2 regions of the Pseudoalteromonas sp. OANN1 genome follow, and region 1 is predicted to be linked to the other one. Evidence: riboswitches for the same ligand, from Rfam matches in the RefSeq annotation. Region 1 holds a riboswitch; the other holds the start of a gene.
What was found. Region 1 has a riboswitch for lysine ahead of dapA (4-hydroxy-tetrahydrodipicolinate synthase). Riboswitches for the same ligand answer to the same signal wherever they lie in the genome.

Region 1 (9,057 bases):
GCTTGGCCCCGATTCCAATAAAATTAATCGTTTACGTATTCTAACCAGCCATTTTCGTCATCAGCTTGACCTTTAACCAAAGCGAAATAGGCCTGCTGTAACTCTTCCGTAATTGGACCTCTACCACCATTACCCACGGTAATCTTGTCTACGCTGCGAACAGGTACTACTTCCGCTGCGGTACCAACCATAAAGAACTCATCAGCAAGATAAAGCGCTTCGCGAGCAATTGGCTCTTCACGTACTTCATAACCGCGTTTTTTTGCCAAATGAATGATAGTGTCGCGCGTGAGACCAGGTAGAATACAAGCTGTGGTTGGCGGGGTATAAAGCACGCCTTTTTTCACAACAAATAAGTTCTCACCAGCACCTTCGCTCAGGTAACCATTAACATCAAGTGCGATCCCTTCAACATAACCATTACGCTTCGCCTCACCTGAAATAAGTTGTGAAGATAAATAGTTACCACCCGCTTTCGCCGCGGTAGGCATGGTGTTTGGTGCAAGGCGGCTCCAAGAAGAAACACACACATCAACACCTTGCGCTAAGCCTTCTTCACCAAGGTATGCACCCCATTCCATCGCAGCGACTGTCATGTCTGCACGGTGCGATTTCGGGTTTAAACCAAGACCTACATGACCCAAAAATGCAAATGGACGAAGGTAAGCATTGGTAAAGTCATTTGCGCGGATAGTCTCTTTACACGCTGCGATTACTTCCTCTTTGGTAAAAGGAATTTCCATACGGTAGATCTTCGCGGAATCAAAGAGGCGTTGAATATGATCGGTTAAGCGGAAAACAGCTGGACCATTTGGCGTATCGTAAGCACGGATCCCTTCAAAAACTGAGCTGCCATAATGTAAAGCATGGCTAAGCACATGGGTGGTCGCTTGAAAATAAGGAACCATTTCACCGTTATGCCAAATTACTTCTGATGTTTGTGTCATTGTTAACTACCTTAATTCTTCTAAATTGCCTGTTTCTGTAGTGTATGCAAGTCAACCGCTTGCACTTCTACTAGCTTACTCAGTTGTGAGGTTAATAAATAGATAGGTTTGTCACTATCTACGGTCATTTTGACGTGGAATAAATCATCTTGACCTTGTAATTCCAAATTCGTTAAGCGAAATCCGCGATGTCTGGCTACGCGTAAAAAGCGCTCCACTGCGATGCTCTGTTGTTTTACTGCAACGGTTAAATGGTGTTTCATGAAAGGCTCTCCGTCATCATTTCATCATTGGCAGCACCAGGTGGAACAAGCGGCCATACGTTTTCTTTATCGTCGATACAAGCATGTAAAATATAGGGCCCTTGCGCATTCACTATGGCGTCAACGGCGTCATCTACTTGGTTTGCATGAGTAATTGTCTGCCCAGGAATACCGAACACGGCAGCCAAAGAGACAAAATCTGGATTGTCTGACAGGTCGGTTTCACTGTAACGACCGTCAAAAAAGAGTTGCTGCCACTGTCTCACCATACCCAGCCTTTGGTTGTCTAATATTAATATTTTAACTGGCAGGTTATTACGGCGGATGGTTGCCAACTCTTGAATATTCATCATGATGGAGCCATCGCCAGATACCGTGATCACTGTGTTATCTGGACGTGCTATCTGTGCACCAATTGCAGCTGGTAAGCCAAATCCCATCGTGCCTGCACCGCCACTACTTAAGTGATTGCTTGGATGAGTGAATTTCATGTGCTGGGCCACCCACATTTGATGTTGGCCTACATCGCAGCACACTACCGCTGTATTGGGTAGCTTTTGGCTCAGTTGATTTAACAAATACGGTGCAAATACTTTTTCGCCAGGATAGTCATAACGCCACGCATGTTGACGTTGCAGTGCTTCGATGGTCTCTAGCCATTCGCTATTCGTAACCACACATTCAAGTTGCGGCAATGACTGTTTTAAATCTGCAATAAGCGAAGCGGCCGCGGGTTTACGTTTACCCACTTCTGCAGGGTCGATATCTAAATGGATCACCTTTGCCCCTGCAGCAAACTTTGCCAAATTCCCCGTTACACGGTCATCAAATCGCGCCCCGATACATACCAACAAGTCACATTGCTGAACCGCCAGATTCGCCGCTTGAGTACCGTGCATACCGAGCATTCCTAAGTCATAATCATAATCTGGGGTTACGCTGCCCAAAGCTTTTAGCGTCGATACGGCCGGCATATGGGTCTTTTCTAAAAATTGCATCAGCTGTGACTGCGCATCGGCGCTTTGCACACCGCCGCCAATGTAGGCAACAGGTCGTTTAGCATCACATAATAATTGATTGGCTTTTGCTACTTCAGTTTGCGAAACCCTCGGCTGTTCGTCTTGTGGCGCAGCAAAAGGATGAAAAGGTACTTTAGCTAGCTGGATATCTTTGGGAATATCGACCAACACCGGACCAGGTCGCCCAGACTGCGCTAAGTACATGGCTTCTTGTAATATTTCAGCCAAGTCTTCCGCTCGCTCAACCATGTAGCTGTGCTTAGTACATGACAAAGACATGCCCAGCACATCCACCTCTTGAAAGGCATCCGAACCGATAGCAGCGGTCGGCACTTGCCCAGTGATAGCCAATAGCGGAACTGAATCCATCATGGCATCAGCAAGTGCGGTGATAAGATTTGTCGCGCCGGGTCCAGAAGTGGCAAAACAAACCCCAAGCTTGCCAGTGCTACGAGCATACCCAACAGCAGCAAAACCAGCACCTTGCTCATGACGAGTCAAATAATGCTTAACTGGCGCGCCATACAAAGCGTCATAAATGGGCATGATGGCACCACCTGGATAACCAAATACGTGTTTAACGCCTTGCTCTTCTAGCACCTTGATAACAAGTTGTGCGCCGGTTGTTGAATTGCTCATGATCTGCTCTCAGTTGCCTTTTTATGCCCTAAAACGAAAACGCCCCCCGAACCTTTTGGTGCGGGGGGCGTTTATGCTGATACTTTTCTTACAGCACTAACCAGCCCCCGCGGTAATAATAATCACCACGTTGATAATCACGACTAGTAGAGTTGCTGTTAGTAACATTGCTTGAATTCCGTAAATTTAAACTTGGCAATCATTCAGTGTAAGCACTGTGCTGCCTCTTTTTCTATTAATACCGCGCCTTGCACACTGAAGTCAACACAAAAAACTATGCTATTTAAAATTAAAAACCTGAGTTTAACGCATAAAAAAACCAAAAAACCAAAAACTAAAGAATTAAAACAACCACACATTTTAAAATGCGAATTTTCTATTGGTTCAGTTTCGATATAACGAAAAATTTACTTTCTCGATTTCCCTATATGAAATTTTTTCTACCGCCTAAGCGCACTTCATTTTTTAGTGACATTCACATTTCGATATCGCAGACTGACCCTTTAAAACCAACAGGGATCATTACTATGGTTAAAGTATTTTCACCATTGTTATTTATTTATCTTTGCTTAAGCCTTTTCAGCAATCTCGCCAACGCAGAAGTTGGCCTGTGGAAAATAGAAAAGGACAACAAAACGTCGTACTTATTTGGTACCGTCCACGTCGGTGACGAACAAATGCATGGTTTACCTGCCAAGGTAAAAAGCGCCATTGCGAGCAGTGATAGAGTCATGGTTGAAGTGAACTTAGAGGCGCTCTCTCCATTTGCGATCCAACAGCGCTCCATGCCATTTATGCTGTTAAAAAACAACCAAACTCTAAAAGACCAACTCTCCGCAGAAGTCTATCAGAAGCTACAAGACTACTTTTCGAAAAAGCAAATAGATATCGCCTTATTTGAACGCTATGCGCCATGGGCCGTGATGGTAACTATGCTACAACTGGAATATCAAAAGCTTGGATTTACCGATACCAATGGCATCGATAAACAAGTAATAGCCTATGCAAACGAAAAGAAGATCCCAATTGGTGAATTTGAAACCTTAGAATATCAGCTTGAAATGTTCAGTCAGCTGAGTATTCATAGTGACGCTATGCTCAAGGAAACATTTGCACAGATGTCTGATTTGAATACCTACTTCTTGGATTTAGTTTCCGCATGGCGAAGCGGCGATTTAGAGAAGTTATCCCATTACTATCAGGTAAGTTTTTCGGATGATAAATATGGCAAATTAGCCGAGCAATTGATGATCATTGAACGCAATAATAACTGGGTGAAAATGCTTAAAAAGCAGCTCCCTAATGAATCAACGTTTATTGCCGTTGGTGCATTACATCTTGTTGAAAAATATGGCCTTGTTGAGCAACTTAAAAACAATGGTTATTCAGTCACCCGACTATAACACTCAGCGCTATCTTGCTAAGAGGTAAGCAGTTTACTTTGTAGGCGTGTTAAACAGATACTTCCATTAACACGCCCTAAAAAAATAAAAATCTTTTTAAACCTTTTCATTTTTATGTGCGACTTACCTTTCAAACACTCTCGTTGAAGGTAAAAAATAATGAAAAAGGTAGCGTTAGTTTTAGCATTAAGTGCAGCGGCAATGACTGCACAAGCAGAAGATTCAAAAACCATTACAGCATCATTCCCAAGCAATAGCCTAGCCGAGTTAGAAGTGGATATTGCCGTAGGTAAAATCGACCTACAAACTTACAACGGCGACACCATAGAGGTCGAAATTTTGGTTGAACCGAAAGAGTCAGACAGTTGGTTTGGTAAACCAGATGTGAGTGAGGCCACCCTAAACAGCAACACATCAGGGGATAAATTATCACTTGAGATCAATTCAGATGATTATGAACTATCTTGGCAAGTTAAGGTGCCTGTTAATTTGGCCTTAGATGTTGAGGTTGGTGTTGGCAAAATTGATATTCAAGATCTTAATAACTCTGCTGATTTAGAGGTAGGCGTAGGAAAAATTAAAATTGAGACTACCACCACCGATTTCAAAAAAGTGTCTTTAGATTCAGGTGTTGGTAAAACAGCAATGTCGGGTTTTGGCAATGTAGAAACTTCCGAAAAGAGTATGGTTGGCTCGACAACAGACTATCGTGGTCAAGGCCAGTATTCCATCGATGCAGAAGTCGGAGTTGGAAATATTCGTTTAAGACGAGACTAAGTCTCCACACTTATTCAGTAATAGCGCCACTTTGCTATGCAGCACATCCGGTTGCAACGGCTTATACAAATGAGCCGTTGCGCCAAGTGCGTAGACCTTATCCAGATCCTCCGCATTGGTATTTGCGGTCACGACCAAAATAGGCACAGCTGGATCTAGCTTTCTCAAACGCTCAGTGGCTTCAAAGCCATCCATCACAGGCATATTTAAATCCATTAGCACGATATCGAACTTACCCACCTCATATACTTCAAGGGCACCTTCACCATGTTCAACATGCGTTACTTGTTTGGCTACGGGCTGGAGCATTTTTTCAATCACGCGCGCATTTAGTAAGTTATCTTCCACTAGCAAAATGCGAGCTGACACCGGCTTCATTTTACGAGCCAATGTCTGTTGGTTGTCAATTTCAATGGGAACTCTCAAGGTTGCTCTTGTACCCGTTGGCTCCCTCTCAATAAAATCTAATCGTCCCCCAAGCGCTGAGGTGAGTAATTGGCAACGTTTAAGCCCTAACTGCGCCCCTTGAAAATGTTCGCTATGCACAGCTTCTCGTAGCTGCTGATAGTCGAACCCAGGCCCAGTATCTTCAACAACAAACTCTAAATATGGCGTATCTTCATCTACAACCAGATCCGCAAATACTTGAATGCTGCCACGCTCAGTAAATTTAATTGCATTATTGACCAATTCACTGATCAACCAACCAACACGCTTACAATCACAATAACAGGTCACATCTAACTCATTGCTCAATGCCAAATTAAAAGCGAGAGATTTCTTGTGTGCGGTTAGTTGAAAGGCAATACAGGCTGATTTTATTACTTCTCGCAACGCGACTTGATGACGCTCAATTACCACTTCTTGCTCGGAAAGGTTATTAAAATCTTGAACCGAATAAAGTAATACATCCAATTGATTTGCCGCGCTTTTCACATGCTGTAAGTGTTGGATTTCTTTGTTACTCAGATATTCATCTAAATACCCATGAATAGCCTGCAATGGCGTTCTTAGCTCGTGACTAACGCGTGCTAAAAATCGTGATTTTGAGTGTAGTGCATCGTCGGCAAGCTTTCTTGCCGCCTCTAATTTATCAAGTGTCTCAGCAATTTCTTGTGCCATTGGACGAAATACAAATTTCGCTTCTATAAACAGCAGCAACAGTCCGAGCAGCCAAATTAACAATTCAATTTTCCTCACCATCTCTGTCTTACTTCGCGCTTGCTGCTCGAATAGTGAAACGGCCTCATTCAGTTTTGGGAGTATATGCTGAGATGCAGTAAAGATTTGTTCCACCAGTTGAGGAGTGGATAGCTGTAACTGAGACCTTGATAAAGTGATAAAAGTATTACTTTGCAAATCCAATTGCACTGGCTCTTGGTAGTAAAGCGCTGCAAGCGCCTCATTCAAATAAATAGCCTCTCCTCCCTCTGTTTTAGTTAAAAACTCATGATTACTTTCAAATTTATCAATGGTTTGACGCAGCACCTCACTGTCTATTTTATCCTCTTGTGCACTGAAAAGTGCGATACGTTGGGACAGCATCCGCTGCATACCCGCAATATTAATTACGTGTGCGTCTTGGCTCTGCTGATACAGTAAATACTGCATAACCCCCATCGCCATCGACAGCAATATAGCCATAGCTAGTAATGCCCCGATATAACGATTTTTAACTTTATTTATTAACGACATTTTTTTGTTTTTCATCTCATCGCATTGTCTCAGCTGCAATGCTAAGTGTAGTTAACAATCGTAATATTTACAGTCTGATGCTTGACACCTAGACGGCCAAAATGTTTCAATGCGCGCTCACCCTATTTAGATAGTTTGATGCTACGGCGTCAAACTGAGGGCTGGAAGAGGTGCGTTATTCAGGTAACTAAGTGAAGGAGAGCAAACTCCGTTGCAGCTTAGTGAGGGGAATATACGCCGAGAAATTGAGTTATTGTTTGCTAATACTCATTTCGGGCGACTGGGCTGAATCCCAGCGACTGTCACCAACATACTTGGTGGAGAGCTTCTGGTCTTAGAAAAATAAGGCCATTGGCTGCCTTATCCTTTTTAAGTCCATTGCTCTTCGAATTTTAACAGTTCGAAGTTTGGACACCCTCCTAACTCCGAACATGATTTAAGTTCGGTAGAGATGAAATCACAATTCAATTTATCTGACTATCCGTTGTGGACTGCTTTAGTAACGCCTTTTGATGCTGAAAATCAGGTTGATTTTGGCGCATTAACGACGCTTGTACGCGATCAAGAGCAAGCTCGTAACGGTATTCTTTTACTAGGCAGTACCGGCGAAGGCCTTGCGCTTACCCAACAAGAGCAGCAACAAATCGTTGAGTTTGTTTGCCAGCTCGCCCCAAGCGTACCACTCATGGTTGCCGTTGGCGGCAGTAATCTTGAGCAGCAAACACAATGGGTGCGCTTTTGTAATACGCAGCCCATTGATGCACTCTTACTTGGCTCACCAATCTACGCAAAGCCCGGCAAAGTTGGTCTGACGCATTGGTTTAGCACACTACTCGATGAGAGCCACAACCCTTGCATGCTCTACAATGTACCTGGTCGCAGTGCCGTTGCTATCGCCCCTGACCTACTCGGCGAACTAGCTTGCCACCCTAATCTGTGGGCACTAAAAGAAGCCAGTGGTGATATTGCCACCTTTGAAGCATTTCGTCAGGCAGCACCTGATGTCGCCATCTATAGCGGCGACGATGGCTTAATGCCCTACTTTGCACAAGCAGGTGCAACGGGGCTAGTGTCTGTTGCGGCAAATGCATGGCCACAGCAAACCGCAGAATTTGTAAGGCGCTCGTTAAGCGGCACCTCTCCTAATTTATTTACCACTTGGTCAGAAGCTGCAAATAGCTTATTTGCAGTGGCAAATCCCATACCAGTCAAAGTGTTAATGCACTTGCAAGGGAAGCTCACAAGTCCAAACTTGCGCCCGCCACTGACACATTTGGAACTCACCCATACCGATGCGATCACTCGCGCGAACGAAACGATTTTATCTTGGAATTAAGGCAGTAAACATGAGCTGGTTAACCCTACTAAACGATTTAGAAAATGGCACAGTACGTGCTGCAACACAGGATGAGCAAGGCCATTGGCATGCTAATGTAGAAGTAAAACAAGGGATCCTTGAAGCATTTAGAAATGGCGTAAATACGGAATTCCCGGGTGGATTTGTTGATAAAGACAACTTAGCACCACGCGGATTTGCTGCCCAAGATGGCGTTCGTATGGTTCCTGGCGGAAGCAGTGTGAGACGTGGCGCTTACGTCGCAGCGGGCACAATCATTATGCCACCGGCTTATGTCAACATTGGTGCCTATATTGATTCAGGTACTATGGTAGATAGTCATGCGTTGGTTGGTTCTTGCGCGCAAATTGGTAAAAATGTCCACCTTAGCGCAGCAGTACAAGTGGGCGGTGTATTAGAGCCGGTTGGAGCCAGTCCTGTTGTTGTTGAAGACGATGCCTTTATTGGTGCAGGCTGTGTATTGGTTGAAGGGGTTGTTGTTAAACGCGGTGCCGTATTAGCACCGGGTGTGCGCCTTTCAGCAAGTATTCCTGTCTATGACTGCGTGAACGAGCGCTTGCTTGACAAAGGTGAAGCCATCCCTGAAAACGCGATAGTGATCCCAGGCTCTCGTCCAGCCTCAAGTGAGTGGGCGCGCGAGCAAGGACTAAGTATGTCATGCGCACTTATCGTAAAATACCGTGATGAACAAAGTGATGCATCACTGGCGCTGGAAGAGGTTCTACGCTAATGACTTGGTTGAGCACGTCACAGCGAATTGCAGCTGAGGCATTGATCCAGCAACAAGATACGCCATTCTTTTGCTACGATTTAGATAAGCTAAGTGCGCATGTTAAGCCCTTAGTTGATCAGCAAATCGTTAAGCTTTGGTATGCCGTAAAAGCGAATCCGTTATCACATATCATTAAAACCCTAGATAACGCAGGGTTTAACTTTGATGTGGCATCTAGCGGCGAG
Region 2 (9,057 bases), on a different contig from region 1:
TGGCAAACGCCTCTGGAGTGTCTCTGAATATATTGCGTGAAAACTGATCTAAGATAATGATTTCGCACAGCGCGCCAAGTGGTGTTGCTCTCCAGCTCGAAAGCTCACCTTGGTGCGCCATTTGGTGCAAGATACCGAAGCGATTTTTTATTATGCGATCAAAGTCCGCAGACTTCTTCCACCAATCTGATTCAGTGCATTCAACAAACCAGAATTCGTAGACGTCTTTATAATTCATGATGGCACTCCTAGGGAAAAACAAACTTGATGGTCAGCAGACCCTAACCGTTATAAACAAAGTGCCACCCATCACTCAATAATGCAACTTTTTTATTAGTTCCGAATGGGCAATAAATTCACTTATGCAACCTCTAGTAATTTAGCATGAATTGACTGCACGACCTGATCTGACTCCTGCTGCTCAACTAAAAAGCACAGATTGTGCTTGCTCGCACCATGGCAAATTAGTCGAATATTAAACTCTGACAACACATCCATCAGGTTAAGTTGGCACTTCTTCAACTGGATCTCAGAACCTATCATGGCCACCAAAGTAAGATTATTTTCAACGGTCACATGACAAAACTCGCCAAGTTCATCCAAACAAGCTTGTTCTAACTCTGGTCGAGAAGCATTCGGCGCGTTATCTAGCGTAAGCGCGACACTAATTTCCGAAGTCGTTACCAAGTCAACCGATATATTGTAATTACTTAAAATGGTGAAGATACGAGCCAAAAAGCCGCTAGCAAGGAGCATTTCAGGGCTCTTTAGCGTCAATAGTATTTGGTTTTTGCGTTGTGTCACTGCACGAATGCCTGCTTGCGCCGTTTTCTCTTTTTCAATCCAAGTGCCACCCGCTTGCGGATCACGACTTGAACCAACAAATACTGAAATACCTTTACGACTCGCTGGCAATATAGTTGCGGGATGTAGCACCTTAGCACCAAATGTCGCCATTTCTGCCGCTTCATCAAAACTCAAACGAGGAATTGGTCTAGCCTTTACACACAAACGCGGATCGGTACTGAAAATACCAACGACATCGGTCCAAATATGCACACTTGACGCGTCAATTGCCTCAGCTAACAATGCAGCACTATAGTCAGAACCACCACGACCAAGCGTAGTCGTCTGGCCGTATTGGTCACTACCAATAAACCCTTGTGTCACCTGTACTGTGTCGCCAAGTAGCGCGACCAAATTAGTTTGCGCAGCTTCAAGCGTAGCTGCGACATTTGGATTCGCTTTACCAAATTGATTATCTGTTTTAAGCACTTTACGTACATCAAAGCGCGACGCCTGAACCTGGTTATTACGTAATATTTGGGTAAACAAATAAGAAGAAAAACGTTCGCCAAAGCTCAGCATTTCATCGCATTGCTGTCTGCTAAGTGCAGGTAAACTCGCAAGGCTTTCAAATTCACTGAACGTTTGCTTGTAACCCTCAGCAAGATCAGCATCCAAAGACACTTGGTCGATAATCGCTTGCTGTATGTTTTCAACCGCTGCAACAACTGCTTTGCGCCCGGCTTCATCTTCCTTTTGTTGGGTTAGCGTTACAAGGTGATTGGTTACGCCAGCACATGCACTAACAACGACCACTCGAACATTTGGGTTGTCACGAACAATGTGAGCACAACGAGACATAGCTTCAAAGTCAGCGACACTGGTACCGCCAAATTTGGCTACAACATACTGCGAATTCATTTTCTCTCCTCTCGACTGTTGGCACAGTCAAATTTTATAAGGAGAACTCGGCATGGGATTTCTAGAAAGACGAACGCTTGAAATGACCTTTGCCAGAAGCTCTCCACCAATACGGTGACAGTTCCGAGGATTCAGCCTCGTAAACCGAAGAATCGTTGCGACGAGCAACTTTTCTCCTCGGCGAATACTTCCCTCACTAGTGATCATTGGTCTCGTCACCTCACACTAACTACCTAAGCATCGCGCCTCTTCTGTTTATTTTGCCTTTGTTAATCTGAATAAAAGCAAAATAAAAGCCCGCAATAAATGCGGGCGATGTAAGAAAATTATCTTTTAGCCGTCTAGGTGTCAAGTTATTTATGAAAAACTTATCCCAAAGCGGTAAAAAATTAAATCCATTGATCTTAAATAAGCTGACCCGCGAAATACGCGCCACTATATCCAATGGTATATGCGATAAGCAGGTAGATACTCATTTTAAGATAGCTTGAGAAGGTTAAAGCTTTAACCTTACTCATTGCAATGATCCCCGCTGCAGAGCCAATAATGAGCATAGAGCCACCAACGCCAGTCGCATAAGTAAAGGTTAGCCATTGCGCTGGAGTCATCGTAATGTCTGCTTTTAATAGCGCAGCCGTCAAAGGCACGTTATCTACCGCCGCACTCATTAAACCGACCAAGTAGTTTGCGTATTCCGGCGCAAGATGCAGATATAAATCGGTAAACTTAGACAATACACCGACTTCTTTCAACGCACCAACTAATAACAGCACACCCACAAAGAACAATAAAGTGTCGTATTCAATTTCACGGATATAGTCGATGATTTTCTTATTTACGTCCTTCTTGCGCATCAAGAATTGCGCCATTAAGAACATCAAAGACAAGCCAAATAAGAAGGTTAACATCGGCGGTACATGGTATTGCACGCTTAAGAATAACGTGGCAAAAATGGTTGATAAGAAGATGAGCGCAATGGTGATATCGGTCTTTTCAATTCTGCGTAATTCAGCCTTTTCAAAGGTGATCTTATCATTCATGCCGATTGACAGCATCGCAGCTAAGATAAATACGCTAAAAATAGAGGGAGCGATTAGTAAAAGCAGATCAGGGATAGTCACTTTATCGGCTAGAAATATCATCAAGGTGGTTACATCACCGGTGATCAATGATACCCCACCGGAGTTAACACTAAAGATGATTAACGTCGCATATCTAATTAGCTTTTTCGGGTCTAATTTCAAAGACATGACTACAGCTAATGAAATAAGCGTCGCGGTGATGTTATCCGATATTGACGAAAATACGAATGCAAACGCACCGACCAAAAACATTAGCTTGCGTTCGCTAATATGGGTTGGCATGATCCGGTGAACAATATTTTGGATAAACCCTTTTGAGTTCAAGTAGGCAACAAATGTCATTGCAGCCATTAAGAACAGCCAAAGTGTCGCGATTTCCAAAATGTTATGGTCTAGCTCAATTTGTACAATTTCTGGGCTTTGACCATGAATTGGAGAGATAAAGGCGATAATCCAACATAAAGTACCAAAAAAAAGCGTTGTTTTGGCCTTGTTTACGTGAATAATATCTTCTATAACGATGAGTATAAAAGCGATGGCGATCAGGGTTAGAATAATGGGCGTGACCATAATGCGTAAACAACCTGTAATTAAATGTAACAAGGGGTGGGTTCGTTTTCGCGGCGGATTCTAGCACCATCACAGTCCCCATGCTACGTACGATAAACATTTTGTGACAAATTGATGAAGTAGTGATGTAACTTAACTACTACACACTGGAAAGTTATGATCCCAGCAAAAAAATTATTAAATACGATAAATGAACACTGGAGCGTACTCGAGCTACTTTTTAAACGATTTAAGCTCGCAGATTTCAGTCTAAAAGATGTACAAAACATCCTAAAACAGAAAAACCCTAGCTGGTCGAGTGAACGAATTTATAAAGAAACCAATCGATTACTCCAACAAGAAATTATTATCCCTTTAGCTAAATCTTCACAGTTAGAAATCAACCGTGCAATCGCTGACTTCGCCAGCTTTCTTTTACAAGAAGAGAGCCTTGGTTTAGCAGAAGAGATCACTGTGCTGGTAAAAGACTTAGAAAGATTAGGTAATCGCATCGCACAAGCTGGTGAAGAGGCTGACTACTCTGAGCTACGCCGTTTTAGCCGCATTATGGACGAACGCGTTCGTAAAATTGTTAAGCTGTTCGAACATAACGAAAGCGCTATCATGAACTTGGTTGAACAAGCCAAATCTGACACCTCAACGCTTTCTCTTGGCATGAGATATAAAGCCGTATTGGAAGCTTTTGACGAATATATCGAACCGATGCTGGAAATGGTCGATATTCATGGCCCTTTCCAACGCTGCTTTGATCAAATAGAGCTTCAGGTCAGTGAGCAAATTGACGAGATTGAACAATTAGGCCGTGGCGCTGCAGACAAACGTATGCTGGAGCAGCTCAGAACACGTATTTTAGATATGCACCTCATTGGTAGAGAAAGTTTAAGCCGCAGTGCCGATCTCCTAATGCCGTTAAGAGAAGAGCTACGCCGCAATACACTCATTACACGCCAAGCCTCCAAAGTCCTTGGACAAATTAGAAAGCGCGGCGTTGACCGCTTACTCTCACCAGTTCAACCAGAATTTGTGTCAGACATTCAACGTTTTAACCTCGGACAAAAGCGTCACATGGTCGCTTATATGGCAAGTCTCGTTGAGTTTGAGCATGAAGAATATCAGCTGCCCGATCACGATGATGTGCCAGCTTATCAAAGTCCTAACATTCCAGATTACAACTCGGTAAAAACGAGATTTCAACAAACCGGTAAAAAGCGCCAGGCACTATTGGGCTTTTTAAGCGATAGCTACCCTGATCTTGAAGCAGACGAAATGCTGTTTCTTTATCAAAAGCTGATCAACGAATCTGACTTGGCACTTAGCCAAGAACAACAAAAGAGCAAGATCACTATCGCATCGCATACCTTCTCTTTATATCCATTTAGTGCCAAAGCAAAACAAGATTAGCATTATGACGACAATTAACTTAGACATGCTCAATGAACTCCAAGCCATTAATAAAAAACTGGTGAGCGGGTATCATATCAGTGAGCAAGACACTACCCTTTGGCAAGAATTAGATCAGCAAATTGATAGCTATCAAGCGCTATTTTCAGCCTTAGGCCATGATTTACAGCACGATGCCCGTGGCTTTTATTATTTGGCAAGCGATGAAAGCACGCCAAATATGGGGAAAATTTCCCGTGCGATTGCCCTAACCATTTATATTTTGATTGAACACTATGCCAACCAAGGTAAAGATCCGCTTCGCGTACTATTTGATGAAAGCTGCGATCTAGAGCTAATGCAAACCATAGTGCAGCTCAATAAGCATCTTTTTGACCAGCTAGAGATTTTTTCTGGCTCAGATCTCAGAAAAGACGTGTTTTTACGTATGGTGAGACTGGGTCTAGCCCGTGAGGTTGAGCAAGGCTTTATGCTACTTGCACCGATTTATCGCTACATTGACGCGCTAATGGAAGTAAACGAAGAACAATATGATATTGAGGACGAGCTATGAGCGAGCAGTTGTACGGCTTAAGTAAACTAGCATTATTAAACACCGCCGGATACGCTAAGTGTGTCATTCCTCTGGATAAAAGCGCGTCTATCTGCGCTCCAAATAACACTGGTAAAAGCTCGGTGATCAATGCGCTGCAATTTCCACTTATCAACGATTTAAGACTGACTGAATGGGATGGTCACGATTTAGAAGAAACGCGTAAGTTTTACTTCTCTTCTGATCAATCCTATATTTTGCTGGAAGCCAACCTCCCCCACGGCGATGTGGTCATTGGCGTTGCGGGGCTGGGTAAAATCGCCGGTTACGCGCACCAGTTTTTTTGCTATCAAGGCAAACTGAATCTTGATGATTACACCCAAGGTAAAAGTATCATCAAGTACACTAAGCTCTTTAATCACTTACAGGAAAAACAACTTAAGCCTGTAGAGCTAAAAGCACAAGAACTTAATGCCCTACTCACAGGTGGCGCCACACCATTTGATGGTGATATCAACCTGAAGATGATCCCACTGAATAATGTCCAAGATGCGCCTGTATACAAAGAAATATTCCGTCGTATTCTGAATCTGCATAAACTCGGCGCGCAAGACGTAAAACGCTTTATGCTCAAGGTGTTCGAACGCCATATGTCGAACTCGAAAGTCGACTTTTATGAAGTCTGGCGTCGCGCTTTTGATAAGGTCAACCGTGCGCGCCGTGAGCTGAATGCGCTGGAGTCGATGCAAGAGCCAATTTCAGCCCTTGAGAAAATGCTTGGAAATGAGGCGGTATTAAAAGGTAAATTAGCGGCTTACGCCCCGAAACTCGATTTAGCTTTGGTTGAATATGATAACTATCACAACGAGCAAATTGCAGAGCTGGCAACACAGCTAGAAGACATAGAAGCCGAAAAGCGCGAATTTGAGTCTAAGCAGCAGCTGTACGTCCAACAGTCTCGTGATATCGAGCGTAAGCAAACCCAAATCGAGCAATGGTTTACCGACTTCCACGCGTTAAAACGTGAATTTGAACTAACTAATCATGCAACGCTTAAAACCAATTTAACACTGTTAAAAAAGGAATATGAGCAGCTTTCCTTCTCTATTAATAGTGCACAGGGGCAAAGTCTCCATACCCTTGATTTTCGCATCAACGAAACACAAAAGCAGATTAAGAGTTTAAAACTGCAACTCAAGAACCTTGAGTTCAACCTGTTTACTCGTATGCGTGAAGATCTTTCTTTAAAAGAAGTGGAAGAGATCTCGCGGATCTTGAATCCAGATTTGTTATCGTTTTCAACCACCTCTCAAGGTGAAATTGATATCACTGACGAAGATGCCTTTGGCGCATTTTTGGAGTCGCTGTCTAAGTCAGTTCAAGGTGGTGAGCTTAAGGTGCCTGGCGCTACCGTTAAGTTGAAAAAACTAAGTCCCGTGCAAATGCAAAGTGGTGAGAACAAAGCCCAACTGCAAGCACAGCTGGAGTCATTACAACAATCACTTAGCGACTTAAAGCAACAGCGTGAAGTAGCCGCAAACGTCGCTGAAAAGCAAAAAGAGCGTGATGCGCTTTATGATGAACTCATGGCTACCGAAGCGGCCATGAAGCGCTTTGAGCAATATCAAACTATGTTGCAATCTGTTGATGCTCAACAAGCACTAAAAGAGCAACTGGAGATGGAACGAGAGCAAGTTGATGAATATTTGCATGATATTCAACGTAATGCTGGTTCGATTTCAGACCGCCGCTCTATCATTAAAAGCAAGCAAGACTTATTGGTGCGCCAAGCCGACCGCCTAAAGCAAGTGAAGTCAGAACGTATCGACCACACACTAGACCTATACTCGGGTAAGCTGGCACCGTACGAAATCGAAATTAACCTAGATTTTGATAACCTCTCTGAAGTGATCCACCAGTTTAATAAAGATTGTAATGAGCTTAGAAACTTAGACGTTAATGTGCGTAATACCTACTTGCATATCTACAATGCTGGGATCACTAAGTTTGAAAACGAGTCAGACGTTACTATTAAGTACCAAAAGCTGATCAGTGCGTATCATAACTTAGATAACGAACGAGATGCCGTCGATAAACAAGCGCGAGTGGCGCTCACCGAAGTGGCCGCAACCATTAAAGGACTGCGTCAAGACTTAGACCGCTTACGCCGAGAGATGAACAGTTTTAACAAAGGCATAAGCCAGCATCGTATCTCTAACTTGCAGGCATTCAAAATCAATGTCATCCCTCGTAAGATGCTAGTTGATAGCATAGATACCATTATTAGCACTTCAGATTTATATGAAAAAGGCGAAAGTTTAGACCTACTCAGCGAGCAGCCTAGCTCAGAGAAATCTGTTAATGAGGCGAAAGATCACATCATCAAACTAGCAAGTGACAAAGCGGGATTGACGTTAACCGATCTCTTTGATATTCGCTTTGAAGTGGTCAACCGCGCAGGTGACACTGAGCACTTTGATAAAATTGACTCAGCCGGTTCAAACGGTACGCGGATCACCATCAAGCTTTTATGTGGCATGCTATTTATTCGCTATCTGCTATCTGATCAAGAGCAAGCAATGTATCGTATCCCAATTTACATCGATGAAGCCGCGGATATCGACCCACAAAACCAAAAGGCTATTATCGAAACCGCACTAAGCTTTGGGTTTGTGCCAATTTTTGCATCGGTGAAACCACAGATCAGCTGTGACTACTTGGTGCCGATCCGTAGTGTTGCACAAGGTAGCCAAAACTGGGTGGATGAAAAAGACTGGATAGAAGTGGAACATTAATCCCAAGTTAATGTCTTAGACACAATTATTAAAGGATGCTTGTCTCTACCATTTAACGCCTTAACACGTTAAGGTAGAGCAAACATCCGACTAAGGAGTAAAGACACATGTTTAAGAATATTGTTATCGCCACTTTGGTGCTGATGTTAGCGGCCTGCGCCAAAACCCCTGATTGGGATTATGATAAGTCTGTACAATTCGCTAACTATAAAACCTATACTTGGTCACCCGAAGCGGACCTAAAAAATAATGGTCGTGAATACCAAGTCAATGACTTAATGGAAAAGCGGATCCGCAGTGCAATTCAAAACGAAATGAGCAAACAAGGCTTCACCTTCACCGATCCGCAATCGGCTGACTTACTGGTTAACTATCACGCATCAGTTGATACAAAAATTGAATCTGACTCGCTTCACACCACTTATGGTGCGCGTTGGAATTACTGGGGTATTGGCTGGCAAACACAGACCACAACACGTGAATATGAAGTGGGCACGCTTGTACTCGATATGATAGACAAAGCGTCTAACCAGCTAGTTTGGCGCGGAGCAAAAGAAGGTCGCTTACGTAGCAACCAATCACCAGACCAAAGAACAGCGTCAATTAACAAAACCATTTCGGAGTTGCTGGCTAACTTCCCACCACAGCCACAACACTAAGCGAAAACCGGATCAAGCCTTGGCTTGATCCGAATTCTTCATCTTTATTTTGAAGGTGAACAGTCTTAAGATGCATAAGCCTTAACTTTATCTGTCAAGCTTGATTGTTAGGGCTTAAGCAAATGTAAGTGCCAAACTCAGCTGTCCAACAGCAATTTCATATCTTAAATCCAATTGCGATAACGGATGCTCACTCAACTTGTATTGGGACAAAAACAATTTAGAACCGAATGTCGACCCAGTGCCAATAGCCGCCGTTAAGAACGATTTTATGCCTCATCTTAAGGCAAACTAACTTTCCTAATGCGCTA

Region 2: linked by a shared signal. The riboswitch ahead of lysC (lysine-sensitive aspartokinase 3) and the one ahead of dapA (4-hydroxy-tetrahydrodipicolinate synthase) in region 1 are both predicted to bind lysine.

Annotation. Positions count from the first base shown of each region.
Region 1 covers NZ_JAMXSE010000018.1:35,556-44,612, reverse strand. Annotated here, with positions in the region: gene NH462_RS15065 (branched-chain amino acid transaminase) at 24-947, opposite strand; gene ilvM (acetolactate synthase 2 small subunit) at 968-1,210, opposite strand; gene ilvG (acetolactate synthase 2 catalytic subunit) at 1,207-2,868, opposite strand; gene NH462_RS15050 (TraB/GumN family protein) at 3,396-4,271, shown strand; gene NH462_RS15045 (hypothetical protein) at 4,431-5,048, shown strand; gene NH462_RS15040 (response regulator) at 5,034-6,758, opposite strand; lysine riboswitch at 6,901-7,079, shown strand; gene dapA (4-hydroxy-tetrahydrodipicolinate synthase) at 7,195-8,079, shown strand; gene NH462_RS15030 (2,3,4,5-tetrahydropyridine-2,6-dicarboxylate N-succinyltransferase) at 8,090-8,830, shown strand; gene NH462_RS15025 (PLP-dependent decarboxylase) at 8,830-9,057, shown strand, end outside.
Region 2 covers NZ_JAMXSE010000004.1:69,231-78,287, reverse strand. Annotated here, with positions in the region: gene NH462_RS05110 (DUF924 family protein) at 1-238, opposite strand, end outside; gene lysC (lysine-sensitive aspartokinase 3) at 361-1,707, opposite strand; lysine riboswitch at 1,796-1,966, opposite strand; gene nhaD (sodium:proton antiporter NhaD) at 2,112-3,359, opposite strand; gene NH462_RS05095 (hypothetical protein) at 3,516-4,760, shown strand; gene NH462_RS05090 (hypothetical protein) at 4,765-5,313, shown strand; gene NH462_RS05085 (ATPase) at 5,310-8,087, shown strand; gene NH462_RS05080 (DUF4136 domain-containing protein) at 8,195-8,746, shown strand.